2 regions of the Sphingosinicella xenopeptidilytica genome follow, and region 2 is predicted to be linked to the other one. Evidence: predicted binding sites of a transcription regulator. Region 2 holds the regulator's gene; the other holds the start of a gene.
The links. The regulator LexA, encoded in region 2, represses DNA repair genes until DNA is damaged. The targets are predictions, from matches to a motif close to GTTCCNCNCTTGTTCT.
Positions count from the first base shown of each region.

Region 1: a site for LexA is predicted at 9,186-9,201, ahead of ACFQ00_RS13910 (putative DNA modification/repair radical SAM protein). Genes of this name have one in related genera too.

Region 1 covers NZ_JBHTIK010000008.1:286,622-298,159, forward strand. Annotated here, with positions in the region: gene ACFQ00_RS13855 (transglutaminase family protein) at 1-477, opposite strand, end outside; gene ACFQ00_RS13860 (hypothetical protein) at 495-800, opposite strand; gene ACFQ00_RS13865 (hypothetical protein) at 1,035-1,265, opposite strand; gene ybaL (YbaL family putative K(+) efflux transporter) at 1,893-3,734, shown strand; gene ACFQ00_RS13875 (hypothetical protein) at 3,750-4,013, opposite strand; gene ACFQ00_RS13880 (hypothetical protein) at 4,107-4,256, shown strand; gene ACFQ00_RS13885 (beta-1,6-N-acetylglucosaminyltransferase) at 4,525-5,436, shown strand; gene ACFQ00_RS13890 (hypothetical protein) at 5,485-5,613, shown strand; gene ACFQ00_RS13895 (pyridoxamine 5'-phosphate oxidase family protein) at 5,963-6,469, shown strand; gene ACFQ00_RS13900 (UdgX family uracil-DNA binding protein) at 6,474-7,319, opposite strand; gene ACFQ00_RS13905 (TIGR03915 family putative DNA repair protein) at 7,274-7,948, opposite strand; gene ACFQ00_RS13910 (putative DNA modification/repair radical SAM protein) at 7,945-9,183, opposite strand; gene ACFQ00_RS13915 (catalase) at 9,714-11,538, shown strand, end outside.
Region 2 covers NZ_JBHTIK010000015.1:100,423-111,960, reverse strand. Annotated here, with positions in the region: gene trpD (anthranilate phosphoribosyltransferase) at 1-792, shown strand, start outside; gene trpC (indole-3-glycerol phosphate synthase TrpC) at 789-1,583, shown strand; gene moaC (cyclic pyranopterin monophosphate synthase MoaC) at 1,587-2,063, shown strand; gene ACFQ00_RS17290 (molybdopterin molybdotransferase MoeA) at 2,057-3,247, shown strand; gene lexA (transcriptional repressor LexA) at 3,322-3,981, shown strand; gene dmeF (CDF family Co(II)/Ni(II) efflux transporter DmeF) at 3,985-4,914, opposite strand; gene ACFQ00_RS17275 (metal/formaldehyde-sensitive transcriptional repressor) at 4,928-5,209, opposite strand; gene ACFQ00_RS17270 (ComEC/Rec2 family competence protein) at 5,226-7,277, opposite strand; gene gltX (glutamate--tRNA ligase) at 7,431-8,864, shown strand; gene ACFQ00_RS17260 (citrate synthase) at 8,896-10,182, shown strand; gene ACFQ00_RS17255 (bestrophin-like domain) at 10,244-11,017, opposite strand; gene ACFQ00_RS17250 (sensor histidine kinase) at 11,030-11,538, opposite strand, start outside.

The DNA.
Region 1 (11,538 bases), on a different contig from region 2:
ATACCGTATCTGCGCCTGGATACCGGCATTCAGGTCGCTGAGAAGTGAGAGCGTATCGGTAGGGGTGCCACGGACGAACGCTCTTGCCCAAGCGGTGAGCCGCCCTTCCGGGTCCGGATATTCCCGGACCAACATCGCGCCGAGATCAAGCCGTTCGTCAGCGCTGTAGTCGAATGGAAATGCGGCCGCCGATGCCGTGATATCGAACACCGGCCACTGGGCGGCATCAAGCCGAAGCCGGGACGTGCTTTCGATGACAAGACTGTCCGTCGGGGTGTTGAAGATGGCGGTTGCGATCGTATTTCCATGTACGTCCTGCGCCCAGTGTATCTCCGCCACCGGGTCCGTCTTCACTTCGAACTCAATCAGTCGAAGCTCGCAGCTTTCGCGTGGGCGCAGCATCATGCGATGCGGCCCAAGACTGATCGGCTCCCGATAGCGGTAGCAAGTCCGGTGATGAATATCGAGCGTGACCACTGCGGTTCCGGCCGGTTTCAGGGGTGCGCGAAACCGCGGTCTGGGTTCTCGTTTTCCGGCATGGTATCCGAATCTGGAACGGACAATGCGATGCGCCCTTCCGCAGGCCCAGCAACCGCGGCACGTCGTTTGTCGCGGTGTTCCGCTGCCTCGGCTTCGCGCGCCCATGCTGCTGCGGCGCCGGTCGCCAGTTGCCGAAGATTGGGAAGCACGGCCTTCGCCGCTTGATCGAGATGAAAACGTTCCTGCGTGCGACAAAGGCTGGATGATGGTTGCATTTTAAATCCCTTCGAAACGGAGCGACGAGCTGTCGTCTGGCGCATCTTGCCCGCTAATGTGCGTTGCCGGTCTCGACCCATGCAGGATGTAAAGGCCCTGCGCCGATCATGGTCCGTGCCATGTCTGAACGCTTCAGGGTCTTTTGCGTAGAACCCAGTCCGCACCGGGATTCTTGATCATCGGCCGGCCGCATTTTTCACATTCGCTGACGAAACATCCGCCTTCCCATCGGCTGCGGTCGTGGTCGGGCGTGTGGAAGCCAAGCAGAGTGTGCAGCGTCACGACAGGAAATCCCCCGCTGCGTCCGAACTCGCTGCACCAGAGCAGAACGGTACGATATCACGGGTAAGTTCGGAAACCAGTTCCGGATCTCCCGTATCGATGGCGTCCGCAAGGCGGGTCCACCACCGGGCTGACATCAGACACCGGCTCCGAATCGCGGGCGCGGCATCGGCGGCCTGGCGTTCCGCATCGGCGGCACGGCTCCGGCAAAGATCGCGTTGACTCATGCGGTTGCCGCAACACTGAGCCTGATTGGAGCGGACACCGGGATCAGGGGCCTCGCAGCCGGCATGCGGTACAACGGACGCAAGATCGTGCGCGGGGCTGCGGGCTCGCAGATCGCAGGCGCTTCTGGTGCCGTGTGTGCGAGCACAGCCTTACGGGCGAGTGCCTCGAAGGCCGTTGCGAGCTTGCCGTGGATGATCTTTACACTGTCATTCGCGGCGCTCTCTTCCGCCTGCCTCGACTGAGCCGCGCGACGCGTGAAGTATTGGATATCCGGCTGATAGGGCATGGTGCCTCCTCGAAGCGGGAGCGCATATTGTCTCTCAGTCGCTGCGGTGCTGGTTGGGCTACGGCGATATTTGAGGTTTAATGCTTTTCTTTGTAAAAAGCGAAACAAAGTTCCAAAATTTTGAAATTAAATCGAAAATCCATATTTATCATGTAATTGATAGTCTGTAACGGTTATTGAAAGATTGTTAGCTATTCATATCGCAATCAAAATGTCATTGCTGTTATATTCTTGACACATCCGATTATTTTCTGATTTTCTGGAAAATCAGACTGAGCCTTCCTATGTTGGCTGCACATTGCATGCTGCGGTGTCCGTCCTTCCGGAACAAGGCTTCTGCATGCCGCATGACACGACACTGATTACCACGCTCGTCATGGGTCTTGTACTTGCGTTCGCAGGCGGCTTCGTTGCCAGCAGACTGAAACTGCCGCCGCTGGTGGGCTATCTGGCTGCCGGCGTGGCGGTGGGACCGTTCACACCTGGCTTTGTTGGCGATGCGGCATTGGCCGGCCAGCTCGCCGAGATCGGCGTCATCCTGCTGATGTTCGGCGTCGGCTTGCACTTTTCCATCAAGGACTTGATGGCGGTTCGCAGGATCGCCATTCCGGGTGCCGTAGCACAGATTGTCGTGGCGGCAGGGCTCGGTGCTGGACTGACGTGGCTGTGGGGCTGGCCGGTCGGTGCCGGTATCGTCTTTGGGCTGGCCTTGTCGGTTGCATCCACCGTCGTGCTGCTGCGCGCGATGGAGGAGCGCGGCGCGCTGGAATCCATCAACGGCCGCATCGCTGTTGGCTGGCTGATCGTTGAGGATCTGGCAATGGTGTTGGCTCTGGTGTTGCTCCCAGCCCTTGCAGGCGTGCTGGGAGGCCAATCTGCCGGTATGGCGGGATGGATCGGCGGCGGCGGCATCGGCTTCACACTTCTGTTGACGCTCGGCAAGGTGACGCTGTTTCTGGCGCTCATGCTGGTGGTAGGAAAACGTCTGATACCCTGGGTGCTCGAACGCATCGCGCGAACAGGTTCGCGCGAACTGTTCACGCTCTCCGTGCTCGCAACCGCACTCGGTATCGCATATGGCTCGGCCGCGCTCTTCGGCGTATCGTTTGCGCTTGGCGCATTCTTCGCAGGCGCGGTTCTGAGCGAGAGCGACTTCAGCCATCAAGCTGCGGCGGACTCCCTGCCGCTCCAGGACGCCTTCGCTGTCCTGTTTTTCGTGTCGGTCGGCATGCTGTTCAATCCGGCGATCCTGGTTCAGGAACCGCTGTCCGTACTGGCGGTGCTGGCGATTATCCTGATCGGCAAGTCAATCGCAGCCTTCGGAATCGTGCTTGCCTTCGGCTACCCGATCCGGACAGCGCTGACCGTATCGGCGAGCCTCGCCCAGATCGGGGAGTTTTCCTTCATTCTCATCGGCCTCGGCGTCACGCTTGGCATGGTCCCTTCATCAGGACAGGACTTCATCATCGCAGCTGCCGTGCTTTCCATCGCGCTCAATCCACTTGTATTCTGGAGTTTCGACAAGTTGGAAAGTTGGCTCGGTCGCCATCCCGGCCTGCTCGTGCGAATGGAACGCAGCAGCCATGACAATCTTCTGCATCTGGCCGAAGCAGCGAGCATAGCGGCGCCGGGAGGGCATGCCATCGTCATCGGCTACGGCCGAATTGGAAGAATCATCGTCAAACTGCTCAAGGAACAAAACCTCCCGGTCATCGTCGTGGACAAGGATCGCCGCCGCGTGGAGGCGCTGCGCGAGCGCGGCGTTCCGGCAATCTACGGCGATGGATCGACACCTGGCATCCTCGACGCCGCCGGCGTTGCCGGTGCTCGCCTGCTCATCATCGCCACGCCCGAAGGTTTTCAGACACGGAGGATCATCGAACTCGCCCGCCTGCTCAATCCGGAGATCGATACAGCGGTCCGCACGCACAGCGACTCCGAGGTCACGTATCTGGAAAGTCAGGGTGTGGGTCTTGCTATCATGGGCTCACGCGAGCTGTCGTTTGGCCTGGCGGACTATGCGCTTCGAAGTCTTGGCATTTCGCAGGCCGAAGCATACTGCATCATCCAGAACGAACGTGTGTCCGGAGAAGGTGGGGCCTTCGAGCGGCGACCGGATATTCCGGCGCGCCATGCGCCCGAGTTGCGGGTATATCGTGCGGATGACGGCGAAGAAGGATAAGGGCTCATGCCGACATCATGATTGGCCAGCATATCCCCTACCGTCGTTATCCAATGCCGCCCGGAGATCGTCGGGGTCAATCGTCACCCGCCTGATCACTCCAGTGCTGCGGAGCAGGATAACGGTTGCGATCCGTCGATACACCGTGTGCGTATTGCCCTCGATAATCTCTTCGTCGGTTTCGATGTCGTAGGTGCCTTCAGGCTGCATTTCCTTCATTGGTTTCAAAAGGAAAGGCGACCTGAAAATAACAGATGCTACAGTGGTACGGATCGTCATTGTGCCTTTCCTCTGGAACGCCTGAAGCCAATCCCGCTGAGATACTCTTAGCACATTCAATCTTATTGCGCCCTGTTTCTTCAGAAATGCGAAATGGCGAATATCCAGAGTTTGGCTTTTGAAAAGATCATACAAGATGCTGTCACGTTGGCGACGACCCTCATCGAAGAAGATGCGGATTGCCAGAGATTTCGCAGTTTGCGCGGTCGCTCGGCACCAAGTGGATTTTTAGTGTTCCATTGATGGCGCCCACTTCCGTAGGGATCGAGCAGCTTTGAGTTGCCCCAAGCCATCGGCTTTCAACAAACAGCGTGAAACTGCTGCTGGTTGTAAAGGTGGCTTTCGATAGCTATATGTCCGATGCGCTGTTCGCTCAACTGAGCGAATCCTGTCAGGCGTTGTCTCTTTACGATCAGAAATTCATTTGATTGGCTTTCCTGAGGCAGGAAACGCAATCGCCGTGCTCCGGGGTTTCGACAGCCGGGTGGGGCGATCTGGAGAGGCCTGCCTGATGATTGCCTATTTCCTCCTCGTCCACCGTTATCCGACGCAGTTCAAACGTCTCTTCAAGGCGATTTACCTGCCGGGAAATCAATATGTTGTTCATGTAGACAAGAGCTCGGGTATGGCTCTCGCAAAAGAAATTTCAGCTTTCCTTGAACCCTATCAGGGAGTCGAACTCCTAGAGTCTCAGGACGCGCTCTGGGGTGGATATAGCCTCGTCGATGCAGAACTGCGCGGCATGGCTCGCCTGCTCGAAATGGATAAGCACTGGTCTCACTACATAAATCTGTCCGGCCAAGACTTTCCGCTGAAAAGCCAGAACTATATTCGCGAGTTCTTCGCTGCGAACCCGGGCAAACAATTCATACGCGCCCTCGATCAGCGCAAGGAACGACCCGACACACTGAACCGGATCAGCCATCTCTTTATCGAGGAACATGGTGCGATGACCGCAACGGGTGTGCCACGCTCCTATCTGTTCGGTGACACGCCCTTCATCGGTACGCAGTGGAAAGCCGTCACCCGCAGCTTTTGCGAATTTGTCTGTCATGATCCTCGGGTCGAACGATTCAAGACCTTCTATCGCAACAGCTTCATTGCGGATGAGGCATTCTTCCAAACCGTAATCATGAACAGCGATGATCAAGGCATCGTCATGAATGACGACTTGCGGATGATCGATTGGGTTCCCGATGGAGATATCAAGCTGCGCCCCCGCAACTACGATGAAGCGGATTTCGGTCAGCTACAACGCAGCCCCGACCTGTTTGCGCGCAAATTCGATGGCGAGAACGGCTCGCGAATCCTGTCCCTGCTTGAACATCATCTACGGTCCCCGGCCGCGAGCCACTATCCATCGCGGGTTCATCCGCCGAGAACGCCATCATATTCAAACACGCCGGACGCTGTCTTCGCCTGATACGCAGACCCAGGCATCTCAGTTCATCACTCCTGAAAGGAAAAGCCCATGGCCAAGTCCCAGAAGAAATCCAACCGTGAAATTCGTAAGCCCAAAGCCGAAAAGCCAAAGACCAACGCGTCCAAGCCATCGGAGAAACGAGGTGTGGTGTCCGGCCTTGAAAACATAAAGCGCTAGGTCCGCCACATGAACAAATGCTGGCTATCCGCGATAGCTCGCGCGCAGGCGGAACGCCGACAATTGGGCGCGTTGCCGCGACTGTGCTTGTCGCCAACAATGTCGTGACGGTTGCCGCCAACTTAGCCGACGTTTCCGGTGCGGGAGTCAGCTTCTGGAACCTGCCATTGGTTCATGCAACTGCCGGTAGGCAACTATCGAGCCGGTAACTTTAGATTAGCACAAAAAAGCACGTTAATTTGAATCGTCGCAAAAAGGATTGTGGCACTACCACACGTGATTGCTGTGCTTGATACTTGGAACGAAGACGCTGGCTGCCGCGTTCCCCAATGGGAGAAGGAGCCTGGATATGAAGGAAAGCCAACACGACAATCCCGCCACCCCTGAAGAAATCACGGACCGCATATGGGAACTGGCCCATAAGATCGACATTTGCATGCTGACGACCTGGAATGGGAATGAGCAACGTAGCCGGCCCATGTCGGCAAGGCCGCGACGAGGCGAAAGCGTTGTATATTTTCTTACCGATGTCGAAGGTGAGAAGAACGCCGAGATTGCATCCTATCCCAGAGTGTCGCTCTCATGGGCGGACAACGGCACCCATCGCTACGTCGTTGTCTCAGGCGAGGGCGTAATTTCGAATGACCGGGCGAAAATCACGGAACTGTGGGGCACCATGGACAAGATCTGGTGGGAAGATGCGAATGATCCCACCATCAGATTGCTTACCGTAACGCCGGATCGCGGAGAGATATGGGATAGCCCGAACGCTCTGGTTTCAGGCGTGAAAATGCTCAAGGCCATGGTAACGGGCGGTGCGCCGGAACTTGGCGATAATGCCTCCGTGAAAATGTGATCCATCAGGACTGTCTACCGACAGAAGCGGAGGGCCGAAGCCTATCGCAATGCGCTTTGGGAGAGTGCGTCAGCGCATCGAGTGAAATTTTTAACGCGCACAGATCTGTCTGAAAGCGTTTCTCTTCCCGATGCCGGACAGCAATATCAACGCGCAGTAAATAGCTCGGATGGACGGTCAGCCATAGGCGTGAGTTTTCTGGCAAGGCGATCGCGCGACCACACTCCCGGCCGATACTCGGGGTCCGGCCGAGTATCGCTCGCCCTGCGCTTGCGCCCAGAGCCAGTATGATGACTGGCTTGACGAGCCGCCGCTCAGCGTCGAGCCACCAGCGGCAATGGTCGATCTCGCCGGCGGTGGGGTTCTGGTGGATACGCCGCTTGCCGCGCTGTTCGAACTTGAAATGCTTCACCGCATTGGTCACGCGGATCAGCGACCGGTCGAACCCTGCCTGGTTCAAATGTTCGTCGAGCAATTGTCCTGCCGGTCCGACAAACGGTCGCCCCTCCTGCTCCTCCTGATCCCCTAGCTGTTCGCCAACGATCAGCAGTTGCGCCTGCTCTGGCCCTTCGCCGGGCACGGCGCGCGTTCCGTTGCAGCCGATGGGGCAGCGCCGGCAGGTGGATATACCCTCCGCGATCTCCTCGAACGTGGACGGTGGCTTTTCCGGAAACACCCCGCCACCCTGCGCCACCATGACGGCTTCGCGTGCCTGGGCCCCGGCGATCAGTTCGGGGATCAGTCGCGCCTCGGGAAGATTCTTCCAATAGCGGCGCGGCATTTCCTTCACCATCATGGCGACTTTCAGCCGCGCTGGATTGAAGATCGAAGCGTAGTAGCGTTGCCACAGCTCCTCGGCGGCATCCTCGGCTGGCGCGTCGTTTCGGTCAACACCTCACCGTCCCAATGCAGGCAGAGGTCCGGGGTCAGGATCGACCAGCGCTGGCTGGCAAAGCGGTTGAGGAAAAAATCCGCATTGGCCCGCAGGACATGATGATCCGGCTCGAACCAGGCGACATAGCGGTCCACCCCATCTGGCTCCTCAATCGCGCGAAACCGGACGAAGGCGCGCATCTTGTGAATGTCGCGACGAACATGCCCCATCATGATGGTGAGACGATGGGCATCTCGATCCGCCGCCTTCTCCATCAGATGGGGATCGTCCTGAAGCCGCCAGAGGAGCCTGTAGAGCAGGGCGAACCGCGCCGGGTCGTTATGCAGGACAACGCTGCCCGCCAGCCGCAAAAAGGCCTTGTTCGCCCGCACGGAGCGCCGTGCAGCAGGTATTGGAGCGGTATCCCGGTCTGCCGCACCGAACAGGTCGCGCTCGCCTTGCCGATCCGCCGACCAGACGATGCGCTCAGGCGGAATACACGCGGCCGCCATTACCCTTGCCTGATTGCGCCATCCCTCGAAGTCGTCGGGACGGCCTATTGCCAGATGATGGAGGTCGCCGGCCGGGCCGGGCGCTATGCTCATCCGAACAGCTCCATCTGGCGGGGCGGCGCCAGCCGGCTGCGCAGGTCAAGCCGGTCTATCAACAATGCCGGGCGCCAATCCGCCGCCGCGATGAAGGGGCGTATCTTCGATATGGATCGTGTCAGCCGGGCGAGGTCATCCAGTCGCAAGCGATGATGGCGGCGCGCCTGAATGATCGCCGCCACTGCGCGCGTACCCAGCCCTGGCACCCGCAGCAGCATCTCTTGTGGCGCGCGATTGATGTCGACCGGAAAGCCCTCCCGGTGTCCCAGCGCCCAGGCCAGCTTCGTATCGATATCGAGCGGCAGCATCCCATCGGCATCGGTCGCCTGCTGCACCTCGTTCGCCGTAAATCCGTAAAAGCGCACCAGCCAGTCCGACTGATACAATCGATGCTCGCGTATTAACGGCGGGCGCTTAAGCGGCAGCACGGCACTGGCATCGGGGATGGGACTGAATGCGGAATAATAGACCCGGCGCAGCCTGAACCGGTCGTAAAGATGGCTAGCCCTTCCGATGATCTGGCTATCGCTGGCGTCATCCGCGCCGACGATCATCTGGGTGGACTGGCCAGCCGGGGCGAAGCAGGGCGCATGGCGAAAGCGCTTGCGCGCATCCCTGGCTTCAGTGATGGCATCGCCGATCCGTGCGATGGCTCCCTCGATCTGCTTGCCATTCTTGTCGGGTGCGAGCTTCGCCAAACTCGTCTCGGTCGGCAGTTCGACGTTGATTGATACCCGGTCCGCCCACAGCCCGGCTCGCTCGACAAGTTCCGGATCAGCCTCGGGAATTGTCTTGAGGTGGATATAGCCGCGAAAGCGATGATCCTCCCGCAAGGAGCGGGCGACCTCGATCATCTGCTCCATCGTGTGGCTGGAGGATTTGATGATGCCGGAGGAGAGGAAAAGCCCTTCGATATAGTTGCGCCGGTAAAAGCTCAGCGTCAGGTCCACGACTTCGGCCGGCGTGAAGCGCGCCCGACGCACGTTCGAGCTCTTGCGGTTGACGCAATAGTGGCAGTCGAAGATGCAGTGGTTGGTCAGCAGTATCTTGAGCAGGGAGATGCACCGCCCATCGGGTGCATAAGCATGGCAGATCCCCATGCCCTGGGTTGAGCCCAGCCCCTTTCCATCGCGGCTGTGGCGTTTAGCCGTACCGGACGAAGCGCAGGAAGCGTCGTATTTTGCAGCGTCCGCCAGAATTTCCAGGCGCTCGCTCAAACTCAAACTGGACATATGTTCTATATATGTTCTTACGCAACTTTAGGCAACCGATCGCTGCGCCTGTGCCTCTGGAAGTGCCGAGCCCGGACTCACGCAGTGACAGAATGGGGTTAGCTTGCATGCCGAAACAAGCGGGGAGACGGTCGGCATGGCGGGCTGGTCCGTCCGGGATAGCGATGGTTTCCCAGCTGCGCATAGATTGGACGGAGACGGGTGGCCGCCGGTCGACGAGCCGGATCGCAGGGGCTTCGGCTCGCTCATCATGGAGCGCAATCCACGCGTCATTTCCGGTGCAAGGGTGAGTTGTCACTACGAGCCCACAGGCTTCATATGGCGATTTAAAGCGCCTGCGCATAGCGTTCTGGCCAGTTAGGCGAGGCAGCCGGCAAGGGCTCGGCGTCATCGCTCTTTTGGAACTATTGCCGGGATGAAGCGTAACTGATCCAGAGCGGTGAATTCTGGAGAGGGCATCGTAAAACCGGCACGCCGACCGGGCGGCTCACGGCATTCATCGCGATACCATTCCACGGGGAGGAGCGATCATGCCCAAAAGCAGCAAGCCAGCCGGTTCACCTAGCCTCACCAACTCTCTCCACCACCATGCGCCAGGGTCGGGACAGATCGATGTCGACGAGGGTGTCGGCGTCGGAGGCGAAACGCAGCAGACCATCGCTTCTGATGGAGATCACCAGGACGGCACAGCCCATCTGACCGACAATTTTGGTCACCGTATTTCGGACAACCAGAACAGCCTGCGGGCCGGAGAGCGCGGCCCCACGCTGTTGGAAGACTTCGTCCTCCGCGAGAAGATCTTCCATTTCGACCATGAGCGCATTCCCGAGCGGATCGTCCATGCCCGCGGCTCTGGCGCGCATGGCGTGTTCGAATGCACCAAGGCCATTCCTGAACTCACCAAGGCGTCGATCCTCCAGAAGAAGGGCAATAGCTGCCCGGTATTCGTGCGCTTCTCGACCGTGGCGGGGGGCGCCGGGTCGATCGATACGCCGCGTGATGTGCGTGGCTTCGCAGTCAAGCTCTATACCGACAGCGGCAACTGGGATCTGGTCGGTAACAACATCCCGGTCTTCTTCATTCAGGACGCGATGAAGTTTCCGGATCTGGTTCACAGCGTGAAGATGGAGGCGGATCGCGGTTATCCGCAAGCCGCTTCCGCGCATGACACCTTCTGGGACTTTATCGGCCTGATGCCCGAAGCCATGCACATGATCATGTGGGCGATGTCAGACCGCGCCATCCCGCGCTCGCTCAGGATGATGGAAGGGTTCGGGGTCAACACGTTCCGCTTCGTCAATGCCAAGGGCGAGGCGCGCTTCGTCAAATTCCACTGGAAGCCGGTGTTGGGCATCCAATCCACGACATGGGACGAAGCGGTGAAGATCGCCGGCGCGGACCCCGACTTCCATCGGCGCGACCTGTTCGAGGCGATCGAAGCCGGCGACTATCCCGCATGGGATCTCGGCGTGCAGGTCTTCGATGAGAACTGGGCCGCGCAGCAGCCCTACGATGTCCTCGACGCCACGAAGCTCATCCCTGAGGAGGAAATCCCCGTCGAAATCGTCGGGCGGATGACGCTCAATCGCAATGTCGACAATTTCTTCGCCGAAACCGAGCAGGCGGCTTTTCTGCCGAGCAACATCATTCCCGGTATCGATTTCTCCAACGACCCGCTGCTGCAAGGCCGCCTCTTTTCCTATCTGGACACGCAGAAATCGCGGCTTGGAACCACCAATTTCCACCAGATTCCGATCAACGCGCCCAAATGCCCGTTCCACAATTTCCAGCGCGACGGGATGATGCAGACTCTGGTGCCCACCGGCCGCGCCAATTATGAGCCGAACAGCCTCGCCGACGCCGGCGAGGATGGCGGTCCGCGTGCCTGCCCTGAAACCGGCTTTTCCAGCTTCACGGCGAATGACGAGCGCAACGATCCCGCGCAGAAGCTGCGCATCCGCGCGGAGTTGTTCGCCGATCACTATAGTCAGGCGCGTCTGTTCTACCGTTCGCAAACGGAGAATGAGCAGGCGCATATTGCCTCGGCGCTGGTGTTCGAACTGTCCAAGGTGCAGCTCGACCATGTCCGCGCGCGGGTCGTCTCCCGGCTGCGCAACATTGACGAGGATCTGGCGAAGCGGGTCGCCGACGGCCTCGCCATCGATCTGCCGGAAAAGGCCAAGGCAGCGAAAGCCCCCGTCGACATGCCGCCATCCGATGCGCTGTCGATCCAGAAGCAGGCGAAGGACATGCTCGAAGGCCGCAAGGTCGGCATCTTGTTCTCGGAAGGCTCCGACAAGGGCAGCATCGATACGCTGAAGGCCGGAATCGAGAAGGCTGGCGGAACCGCCTTTC
Region 2 (11,538 bases):
CCCGAAGGCGCCATCGATGTGTGCGGCACGGGCGGCGACGGCGCGCATACGCTCAACATCTCGACCGCGGTCGCCATCGTCGTCGCGTCGTGCGGCGTGCCGGTCGCCAAGCACGGCAACCGCGCGGCGTCTTCGAAATCCGGCGCTGCGGACGTGCTGTCCGCGCTTGGGCTCGACCTCGATCTTGCCTCCGACACGGTGGAGCGATCGCTCGCCGAGATCGGCATCGGCTTTCTGTTCGCCGCGAAACACCATCCGGTGATGGCGCGCGTCGCGGGCGTGCGGCGTGCAATCGGACGGCGGACGATCTTCAACATGATCGGGCCGCTCGCGAACCCTGCGGGGGTGAAGCGGCAACTCGTCGGCGTGCCGGGGGAGCAATGGCTCCTCTCCATCGCCGGGGCGCTGCAGAGGCTTGGCGCCGACGCGGCCATGGTGGTGCACGGCAGCGACGGGCTCGACGAACTGACCGTCACCGGCCCGACGGCCTGCACGCGCCTGATCGCGGGGCGCCTCGAAACCGAAGAGGTGTCGCCCGAAACAGCGGGACTCGCGCGGCACGAACCGCAAGCGATCCGGGGCGGTACGCCCGAGGAGAACGCGTCGGCGATGCTGCGACTTCTGGAAGGCGAACGTGGCGGCTACCGCGACATCGTCTGCCTGAACGCCGCGGGCGCTCTGATCGTCGCGGGCAAGGCGGAGGATTGGGCCGCTGGTGCGGCGATGGCGGCGGCGGCGCTCGACGACGGGCGCGCACGGGCGCTGCTCGAACGCTGGAAGGCCTTTCGATGAGCGACGTGCTGGCGGAAATCTGCGACCACAAGCGCGGTGTCATCGCGGCGCGGAAAAGTGCGCGGCCGATCGGGGAGATCGAGGCGGCGGCGCGCATCGCGGATGCCCCGCGCGGCTTCAAGGCGGCGCTCGATACGGCGAAACAGGAGGGCCGCTTCGGCCTGATCGCCGAGATCAAGAAAGCATCGCCGAGCAAGGGCCTGATCCGCGCGGACTTCGACCCGCCGGCGCTGGCGCGCGCCTACCGCGCGGGCGGGGCTTCGTGCCTCTCGGTGCTCACCGAGGAGCACTGGTTCCAGGGCAGTGATGACAAGCTGATCGCGGCGCGCGGCGCCGTGCCGTTGCCGGTGCTGCGCAAGGACTTCATGGTCGATCCCTATCAGGTCGTGGAAGCGCGGGCGATCGGGGCGGATGCGATCCTCATCATCGTGGCGGCGATCGATATCGGGCTGGCGCAGGAACTGGAGGCCACGGCGTTCGGCTGGGGGATGGATGTTCTTGTCGAGGTGCATGATGCGGATGAGCAGAACACGGCGCTCGCGCACCTGAAATCCCGGCTTCTGGGCGTGAACAATCGCAATCTCAAGACATTGCATGTCGATATTGAGACATCGGCCGCGCTCGCAGGCGGTGTGCCGGCGGACTATACGCTTGTCGGCGAAAGCGGGCTGCGGACGCGTGCGGACCTCAACCGGCTGGCGGGCTTCGGGATCAACAGCTTCCTTGTCGGGGAATCGCTGATGGCGCAGGATGACGTCACCGCTGCGACGAAGCGGCTGCTGGAGGGCTGATTCATGGCGCTCACTCACCTCGACGAGGCCGGCAAGGCCCGCATGGTCGATATCTCGGGCAAGGCGGTGACGGCGCGCACAGCGATCGCCGAAGGCCGCATCACCATGTCCGCCGAGGCGCTCACGGCCGTCCGCGACGCCAGCGCGGCGAAGGGCGACGTGCTCGCCGTGGCGCGCATCGCGGGCATAACGGCCGCGAAAAAGACCGCCGACCTCATTCCGCTCTGCCACCCGCTGCCGCTCACCAGCGTCGCTGTGGATTTTGGGCTGGAGGACGACGGTGTGCGCGTGGAGGCGACAGCCTCGACGACGTGGGGCACGGGCGTTGAAATGGAAGCGATGACAGCGGCTTCCGTTGCGCTGCTGACGATCTACGACATGGTGAAAGCCGTGGACAAGGCGATGGTCATCTCGGGCGTGCGCCTGCTGAAGAAGACCGGCGGCAAGTCTGGCGACTGGATCGCCCCCAGCGGATGCTGAGCTACGAGGAAGCGCTAGCGCGGCTGCTCGCGGCCTGCGGGCCGGTTCCTCCCGTAGACCTTCCGCTCGCCGAGGCTGCGAGCCTGACGCTTGCCGGAGACCTCGCCGCGCGGTTGACGCAGCCGCCCTTCCCGGCCTCCGCGATGGACGGCTACGCAGTCCGCTGGGCCGATATGCCGGGACCTTGGCGTGTCGTCGGTGAAAGCGCGGCAGGCCGTGGCTTTGCCGGAAAGGTTCGCGCGGGCGAAACAGCCCGGATCTTCACGGGCGCGCCCTTGCCCGAAGGCGCCGACACGGTGATCGTGCAGGAAGAGGTGTGCCGCGAAGGCGATCTGCTGACACTGACGGGCGAAGGCCCGCCACACACGGGCGCGCACGTCCGCAAGGCGGGCAAGGATTTCAGCGCGGGCGAACGGCTGATCGCGGCGGGAACGCGGCTTAGCCCGCAGCATCTCGGTCTTGCCGCCGCATCCGGGCACGGCAGCCTTGCGGTACGGCGCCCGCGCGTCGCGGTCATCGCCACAGGAGACGAGTTGGTGCCGCCCGGCGAGACACCGCAAGCGGACCAGATCGTCAGCTCGAACGGCGTGATGCTTGCGGCGTTGTTTCGCGCCGCGGGCGCGGAAGCCTGCGACCTCGGCATCTTCCCCGACAATCTTGACGCCATCGGCAAGGGGCTGAAGGCCGCAAGCGATGCCGACCTCGTCGTCACCATTGGCGGCGCCTCGGTCGGCGACCACGATCTGGTGCAGGCGGCTCTGCAAGACGCTGGCGCGGCGCTCGATTTCTGGAAAGTCGCGATCAAGCCGGGCAAGCCGCTGATCGCCGGGTCGCTTGGGCGTGCGCGCGTGCTCGGGCTGCCGGGAAACCCGGTCTCCGCCCTCGTCTGCGCCGTGCTGTTCGCGCTGCCGATGCTCGCGCGCATGGCGGGACGCACGAACACCGACCCGACGATTACGGCGCGGCTGCTCGCCCCCCTGCCCGCGAACGGCAACCGCCGCGATCACCTGCGCGCGCGGCTGACGGCGGACGGCGTGCGCGCGTTCGATGCGCAGGATTCCTCCATGCTGGGCGTGCTCGCCGGTGCGAACGCGCTCATCATCCGCCCCGTGGGCGCTCCCGCAACGGCAGCAGGGGCTGATGTTCCCGTGCTCGCGCTTGACAGGATTTTCGTCACCCCCTAAATGTTCTCCATTCGTTCACGAAAAGCGGAACATCTTGTGGAACGAGTCGCGAAACACGGAAGGGCGGACCGGACATGCTGACACGCAAGCAACACGAACTGCTGATGTTCATCAACGATCGGCTGCAGGCCGGCGGTGTCTCACCCTCATTCGAGGAAATGAAGGAAGCGCTCGACCTCAAGTCGAAGTCCGGCGTGCACCGGCTGGTGAACGCGCTCGAGGAGCGGCAGTTCATCCGACGCCTGGCGAACCGCGCACGCGCACTCGAAGTGCTGCGCCTCCCCGAAACCGGCACGACGGCGAAGGCCCCTGCCCGGCAGACGCCGATCATCGCGGCGGCGAACGATGACGTCATCGAGCTTCCGCTGCATGGAAAAATCGCCGCGGGTATGCCGATCGAAGCGCTGCAAAGCGATCGTACGCTTTCCGTGCCCGCCGCGCTCCTCGGCGGTGCGGGCGATCATTTCGCGCTGGAGGTTTCCGGCGACTCCATGATCGAGGCGGGCATCCTCGACGGCGATTATGCGCTCGTCCAGAAATGCGACACGGCACGCGACGGCGAGATCGTCGTGGCGCTGGTCGATGAAGACGAGGCGACGCTCAAGTACCTCCGCCGCGACAAGGGCGAAATCCGCCTCGACCCCGCGAACAGCGCCTACACCGCGCAGCGCTATGCGCCGAACCGCGTACGCGTGCAGGGCAAACTCGTAGGGCTGCTGCGCCGATACAACTGAGGTTTACCGCGCCTCGACCGTGAGGTGCGCGAGTTCGTGCACCGGGTGCAGGCGCTCGCGGGCGGTTTCGGCCGGGATGCCAGTTACGGAAACGATCGCGGCGTGAACACCGGGGCCGACCTGCCAGACGTGAAGATCGCGGATGCGGGCATCCCCCGTTTCCACGCATTCGCGGATTTCCGCGACGAGATGCGGATCGGCGGCATCGAGCAGCACCGCTGAGGTGTCGCGCATCAACGACCATGACCAGCGCGCGATGACGATGGCGCCCACGATGCCCATGGCCGGATCGAGCCAGACCCAGCCGCCGTATCGGCCCGCAAGCAGCGCAGCGATTGCAAGCACCGACGTCAGCGCATCGGCAAGCACGTGCAGATAGGCGGCGCGCAGATTGTTATCGTCGTGGTGATGGCCGTGATGATCATGATGATGGTCATGGTCATGGTCATGGCCATGCCCGTGTCCATGATGGTGGCCACCCGACAGCAGCGCCGCACTGACGAGGTTGACGGCAAGACCGATGACGGCAACGAGTGTCGCATCCCCGAACGCGACCGTGACCGGGCTGGCGAGCCGGAGCGCAGACTCGACTGCGATGCCGAGCGCGATCACCCCCAGCACCAGTGCCGAGGCGAAGCCCGCGAGGTCGCCGACCTTGCCGGTGCCGAACGAATAGCGGGGATTACCGACATTGCGTCGCGCGTACGCATAGGCAACGGCGGCGATGCCGAGCGCGCCTGCGTGCGTCGCCATGTGGAACCCGTCCGCGAGCAGCGCCATCGAACCCGTCGCATAGCCGGCGATGATCTCGCCGACCATCATCAGTGCCGTCAGCAGCACCACCCAGCGCGTTCGCCGCGCGTTCGCGTCATGGCCCGCGCCCAGAAAATCATGGGAATGGCTGCCATCGGCCGCACCGTGAAAACCGTTCAATTCCGCCTCCTGCTCAGCGCATGTGCCGTTTGAGCACTGTGGCGAGTTCGTCCGCCCCCGCCGTGCGTTCGGCATCGCTCAGCCCCGGCGCGGCGACGTGCGCGCGCAGGTGATCCTCAACGAGTTCATCCATGAGCCCAGCCACGGCGCCGCGTACGGCGGCGGCGAGATGCAGCGTTTCGCTGCACGGCGCTTCGCTGGTGATCGCCCGCTCGATTGCAGCGACCTGACCGGCGATGCGGCGGATACGGGCAACAAGGCGATCCTTGCGTTCGGTTTCCTGAAGATGTGCCATACCATAGGGGGGTATCCTATATTGGCACGTGGCGCAACATGCTCCTGCTTTCCGGCGCCAGGCTGTGCCGCGCCCAGGGATGCGCACCGTCCTCCGCGGCGACACTGCGGATACGCGGCCCTTCGAGCCAGATCGACAGCGCGCCGGTTTCTGCGAGCTTTGCGCGGTCGAGCTTCAGCCAGCGCGGCGCACACCAATATGGCAGGCGGCGGTCGCTGACGACGATGTCGGCGGCGGCACAGGCGGGTTCGAATGCGGCGCGATCGATGAGAAGGCCGGAACGCGTGGCGAGCAGCGTCCATGCACGGTCGCCCGCCATGACACGGGCGGTGCAGGCATCGGTCGTGCAGCGCGCGTCCGGCAGTGTTTCGAGATTGCTGCTCGCGGCTTCTCCCGCCGCGTCCGCCCACATCGAGCGCACGTAATCTCCGGCGCGTGTGCGCAGGAGCGCGACCTTTCCATCCCGTATCACGGCGAGGTGCTTGCCCTCCCCGTCGACGATGAGGTCGGGCGGCTGCGCCGTCGCCATGCCCACAGTGCCGATCGCAAGCGGTAACAGCGCGAGCCACCGACGGCGCGTCTGCCAGAGGCAGAACCAGACGCCGCCGAGCATCAACACGGCGAATGCCCAGTCTGGCGCGGCGGGGAGCCGGGAGACGGCGCCGGGCATTGCCCCTGTGATCTCCGCGATGCGGATGAGGAGGTGGAGCGCATGGCCGAGCAGCCAATCTATGGGCGCGGCGAGCCCGACCGCGCCGAGAAACACCGACAGGCCGAGCAGCGGCAGGATCACGAAGCTGGTGTAGGGAATCGCCACGAGGTTCGCGGCGACGCCATAGAGCCCCATTTGATTGAAATGGAAGAAGGCGATGGGCGCGAGCGCGAACTCGGCGGCGATACCGGTGGCAAGGAGCGCGAGAATGCCGTGCCACATGCGTGCTGTGCGGCCCGCCTCCTTTCCCGCATTGAAGCGTCGCGCGAGCGGCGATTCATAAAGCGCGACGATCGCGGTGACGGCGGCAAAGCTGAGCTGGAAGCTTGGGCCGAGCAGGAAATCGGGGCGTACGAGCAGGATGAAGAACGCGCCCGCGGCGACGAGGCGCAGCGAGATCGCTTCCCGCCCCAGCGCGAGCCCGACGAGCACGATGAGCACGGCAATGCACGAGCGCACAGTCGGCACCTCCGCGCCCGCGATCAGCGTGTAACCGATGCCTGCGGCGGCGGCGGCGAGCGCGGCGATCAGCTTGATGTCTGTGCCGAGCGCGAGGCGTTCGCTCTGCGCGAGCAGGCGGCGCGTGCCCCACAGCACGCCGCCCACCACGACAGCGATGTGCAGGCCCGAGATCGAGATGAGGTGCGCGAGGCCGCTGTCGCGCATCGCCTCGGTAACGTCATCGGGTATACCGCCACGATCGCCGGTGACGAGCGCGGCCGCAAGCCCGCCTTCCCTGCCGCCGACGCCGTCCTGCAGGCGCTTCGTGAGCGCGCTGCGGAACGCCTCGAAGCGTCGGATGAAACCGGGACGCGAAGGTGCTGGCGCAACGACCGTGACGTCAGAGAGTGCGTAGCCGACCGCGCCGATGCCATCGAACCACGCGCGGCGCGCGAAATGGTAGCCGCCGGGAATATTCGGCCCCAGCGGCGGCGACAGCGATGCGCGCAGCGCGACCCGCGTGCCGGGTACGACGCCCTCCGGTGCATTACCTCGGATACCGACACGCGCGATGAGGCCCGGCGGCAGGCCGGAGATGTTCGAAAGACGCAGGCGCGTGCGGCTCTCGGCTGGGCGCGGTTCGACGGCGTCGACCGTCGCCTCGATCGTGAGTGCACGCCATGACCGCTCGATCACCGGCGCGCGTACCTGCTCGGCACGCAGCCATGCCGTGCCGACACCCAGCGCAAAAAGCAGGCCGACTGCGGCAAGCGCGATGCGCGGAAGCCCGTTTGCCAGCAGGCCGAACGCGGCAAGCGCGCCGCCGAGCAGCATGGCCGCGACCCATTCACGCGGTGTCGGCAGCGCGAACCATGCCGCGATGCCGAGCCCGAGCGCGACAGGTACGAACAGCACGAGCTGGTGACGCTCCTCCGCAAGCCAGATTTCTGCGGCTTCGTGCAGGCGCGTGCAATGCGCAAGGGGCAGTGCTCCGGCCTCGAGCGGCCCGGTTTGAACGGCTGGCAGCGTTATGTTAGAGCCCCCCGACTTCTTTCAGTTTCGGACAGGATTTCCATGGGCGCAAGCGCCAAAACCCCGGTCGTCACCCGCTTCGCACCGAGCCCGACCGGCTTCCTCCACATCGGCGGCGCACGCACCGCGCTGTTCAACCTGCTGTATGCGAAAGCGACCGGCGGCACCTTCAAGCTGCGCATCGAAGACACCGACAAAGCGCGCTCCACGAAGGAAGCGATCGACGCGATCATCGACGGGCTGTCGTGGCTGAACCTCGATTGGGACGGCGAGATCGTCTACCAGTCCGAACGCGAGGCGCGGCACGCGGAGGTCGCGCGCGGACTGCTGGAGACGGGCGGCGCCTACAAGTGCTTCGCGACGCCCGAAGAGCTGGAGCAGATGCGCGAGACAGCGCGCGCCGAGAAGCGCCCGATGCGGTACGATGGGCGCTGGCGCGACCGCGATCCCGCCGAGGCGCCCGTAGGTGCGCCCTACGTGATCCGCTTGAAAGCGCCGCAGGAGGGTGAGGTCACGCTTCAAGACGCCGTGCAGGGCGCAGTGACGGTGAAGAACGCCGAACTCGACGATTTCGTGCTGCTGCGTTCGGACGGGACGCCGACGTACATGCTCGCCGTGGTGGTCGACGACCACGACATGGGCATCACGCACGTGATCCGCGGCGACGACCATTTGAACAACGCCTTCCGCCAGCTCGCATTGATCCGCGCGCTCGGCTGGGCGGAGCCGAGCTATGCGCACGTGCCGCTGATCCATGGCGCGGACGGCGCTAAACTTTCCAAGCGGCACGGCGCGCTCGGCGTCGACGCTTACCGCGACATGGGTTTCCTCCCCGAGGCGCTGGAAAACTACCTGCTGCGGCTCGGCTGGGGCCACGGCGACCAGGAGTTCTTCACGCGCGAGGAAGCCGCGGCCGTTTTCACACTCGAAGGCATCGGGCGCAATCCGGCACGACTCGACTTCAAGAAGCTCGAGAACGTCAATGGCCACTACCTGCGCATCGCCGACGATGCCCGCCTGGTGGGGCTGATCGAAGGCCGGATCGCGGCCACGCTGGCCCGCGACCTGTCCGTGGAAGAGCAAGACTTGCTGCTCCGCACAATGCCGCATCTGAAGCCAAGAGCGAAAGATTTGAACGAGTTGGCCGCCTCCAGCGCATTTCTGTTTCGGCAGCGCCCAATAACACTCGACGAAAAGGCCGAAGGGTTGCTAGACAGCGCCGGCAGAGGGCGCCTTGCTGCACTGCGGGAGGTTATCGCCAGCGTCGGCGAATGGACGACCGCAGCCATCGAGGACGCCGTGCGGGACTATGCCGTGCGCGAGGATATCGGGCTCGGCAAGCTCGCTCAGCCCCTGCGCGCGGCGTTAACGGGAACCACAACGTCGCCGGGTATATTTGAGGTTCTGGAAGTGATGGGGCGCGAAGAAAGCCTCGGCAGGATAGACGATCAGGTTGGGAAGACGGCCTAGACCGCCAACGAAACGGAAGGGTGAGCGAGCCATGAGCAACACGACTGCGAAGCTGGATCTGGGCGGCAAGGCCAGCGACTACCCGGTGCTTTCGGGCTCGGTCGGGCCGGATGTCGTCGACATTCGCAAGCTCTACGGCAACACCGGCGCCTTCACCTATGATCCCGGCTTTACCTCCACCGCCTCGTGCGAATCGAAGATCACTTACATCGACGGCGACGAAGGTGTGCTGCTGCACCGCGGCTATCCGATCGACCAGCTCGCCGAGAAATCGAGCTTCATGGAGGTCGCTTACCTACTGATGCGCGGCGAGCTGCCGAACCCGAACGAGTACGACGAGTTCGTGCGCACGATCACGCGCCACACGATGATCCACGAACAGCTCGCGATGTTCTATCGCGGCTTCCGGCGCGATGCGCACCCGATGGCGATCATGTGCGGCGTCGTCGGCGCGCTTTCGGCCTTTTACCACGACTCGACCGACATCGACGATCCGGTGCAGCGCCGCATCGCCAGCCACCGCCTGATCGCCAAGATGCCAACGATCGCAGCGATGGCGTACAAATATTCTGTGGGTCAGCCGTTCCTCTACCCGGACAACAGCCTCTCCTACACAGGCAACTTCCTGCGCATGACCTTCGGCGTGCCGGCGGAAGCCTATGAGGTCGATCCGGTGATCGAGAAGGCGATGGACAAGATCTTCATCCTCCATGCCGACCACGAGCAGAACGCCTCGACCTCCACGGTGCGTCTCGCCGGCTCCTCGGGCGCCAATCCGTTCGCTTGCATCGCGGCGGGCATCGCCTGCCTGTGGGGCCCGGCGCACGGCGGCGCCAACGAGGCCGCGCTCGAAATGCTGCGCGAAATTGGCACGCCCGACAAGATTCCGGAATACATCAAGCGCGCCAAGGACAAGGACGACCCCTTCCGCCTGATGGGCTTCGGCCACCGCGTGTACAAGAACTACGATCCGCGCGCGACGGTGATGCAGAAGACCGCGAACGAGGTGCTCGCCAAGCTCGGCGTTACCGATCCGGTGTTCGACGTCGCCCGCGAGCTGGAGCACATCGCGCTCAACGACGAGTATTTCATCGAGAAGAAGCTCTACCCGAACGTGGACTTCTACTCGGGCGTCATCCTCTCGGCGATCGGCTTCCCGACCTCGATGTTCACCGTGCTGTTCGCGCTCGCCCGCACCGTGGGCTGGGTCGCGCAGTGGAATGAGATGATCGAAGACCCCGCGCAGAAGATCGGCCGCCCGCGCCAGCTCTACACGGGCGCCACGCAGCGCGACTACGTGGAGATCACCAACCGCTGAGCGGTGGGTTCCACGACGCAAACGAACGGGCGCCTTCGGGCGCCCGTTTTCGTTTGCGCTCTCACCGCATCGCGGCGCGGGCGTCCAGCATCGGTTGTTGGGAAACGGTGATGCCACCGCTCCACGGCCTGTCGAGATCGAGGATCAGCAGCAGTGCGAGCGTGAGGAGTGCGAACAGGATCGTGGTGACGACGCGGTGGCGCCTCCCGGAGCCGCCGAGGACGTAACCGACAATGCCCGCCGACATGAGCGCATAGAGAATCAGCACTTCGATCACGCGGCCCGGAATCCGTGCCGCGCGTTCCGCTTTCCGGGCACTCGCTGCGTCGAACATCTCATTGGTGGCGGTAATGATCGTGCCCGCGATCGGCGGCGGCGTATCGCGGATCGCGGTACGCATTTCCGCCCAAAGCCGGGTCTGCGCCCTGCCCGTTTCGGCCTCCGTGGCCTCTGCATCTCCGCTCTCGTTCGGCAGCTTCAGGCGCACGTCGGTATAGCGCGCGATCGCCGCCTGAAGGCCCGGCCCAGTTTCATCCCCGGCAAGTCCGGCGCGCAGCCACGCGGTGCCGATCGCATTGGCTTCGGTCACCACCATCACGCGGCGCGTATCGTAGCGATTGAGCGCCAGCGAAAAGGTGAAGGCGATAAGGAGCCCGAGCAACGCGAGCGCCGCCGAGAGCAGGTAGCCCTCGCGGTCCCCTTCCCCGTCGCGCTCGCCGCGAGCACGCTTGCGAAGCGAGACGCCGAGCCATGCGAACGCGGACATGGCGGCGAAGAGAACAAGGCCAAGCAGCCAGAGATTTGCCGAAACGAAGGCCGTATCGATGAGGCCCATGCGTGCGGCGCGTCAGTCCGCCACGGGCAGCGTGAGCGTGAAGCGCGCACCCATGCCCTTGTGGCTTTCGAGCGTGAGGCCGCCATTCATCAGTTCGGCAAGACGGCGCGAGATGTGGAGGCCGAGGCCGGTGCCCTCGCCGCTCGCCACATAGGGTGGTTTGGGGAGCTGCTCGAACTTTTCGAACACGCGGGCGTGATCTTCGGGATCGATGCCGGGGCCGGAGTCCCAGACCGTGACGGCGACGTAGCCGGCGAGCGTCGTCGCCGGTTCCGCGCCGACGAAACCGCCTTCGGGCGTGAACTTCACGGCGTTGGTGAGCAGGTTGACGAGAATCTGCAGCGTGCGGCGGCGATCACCGCGCGCGCGCAGCGGTGCGTCGAGCGCAACCGCCTTGATGTCGATGTTCCGCGCCGACGCCTTCATCTGGACCATCGCGCGCGCCTGCTCGACGAGCGCGGCAAGGTCGAAATCCTCGGTTTCGAGGTCGATCTCGCCCGAATCGAGGCTGGAGATGTCGA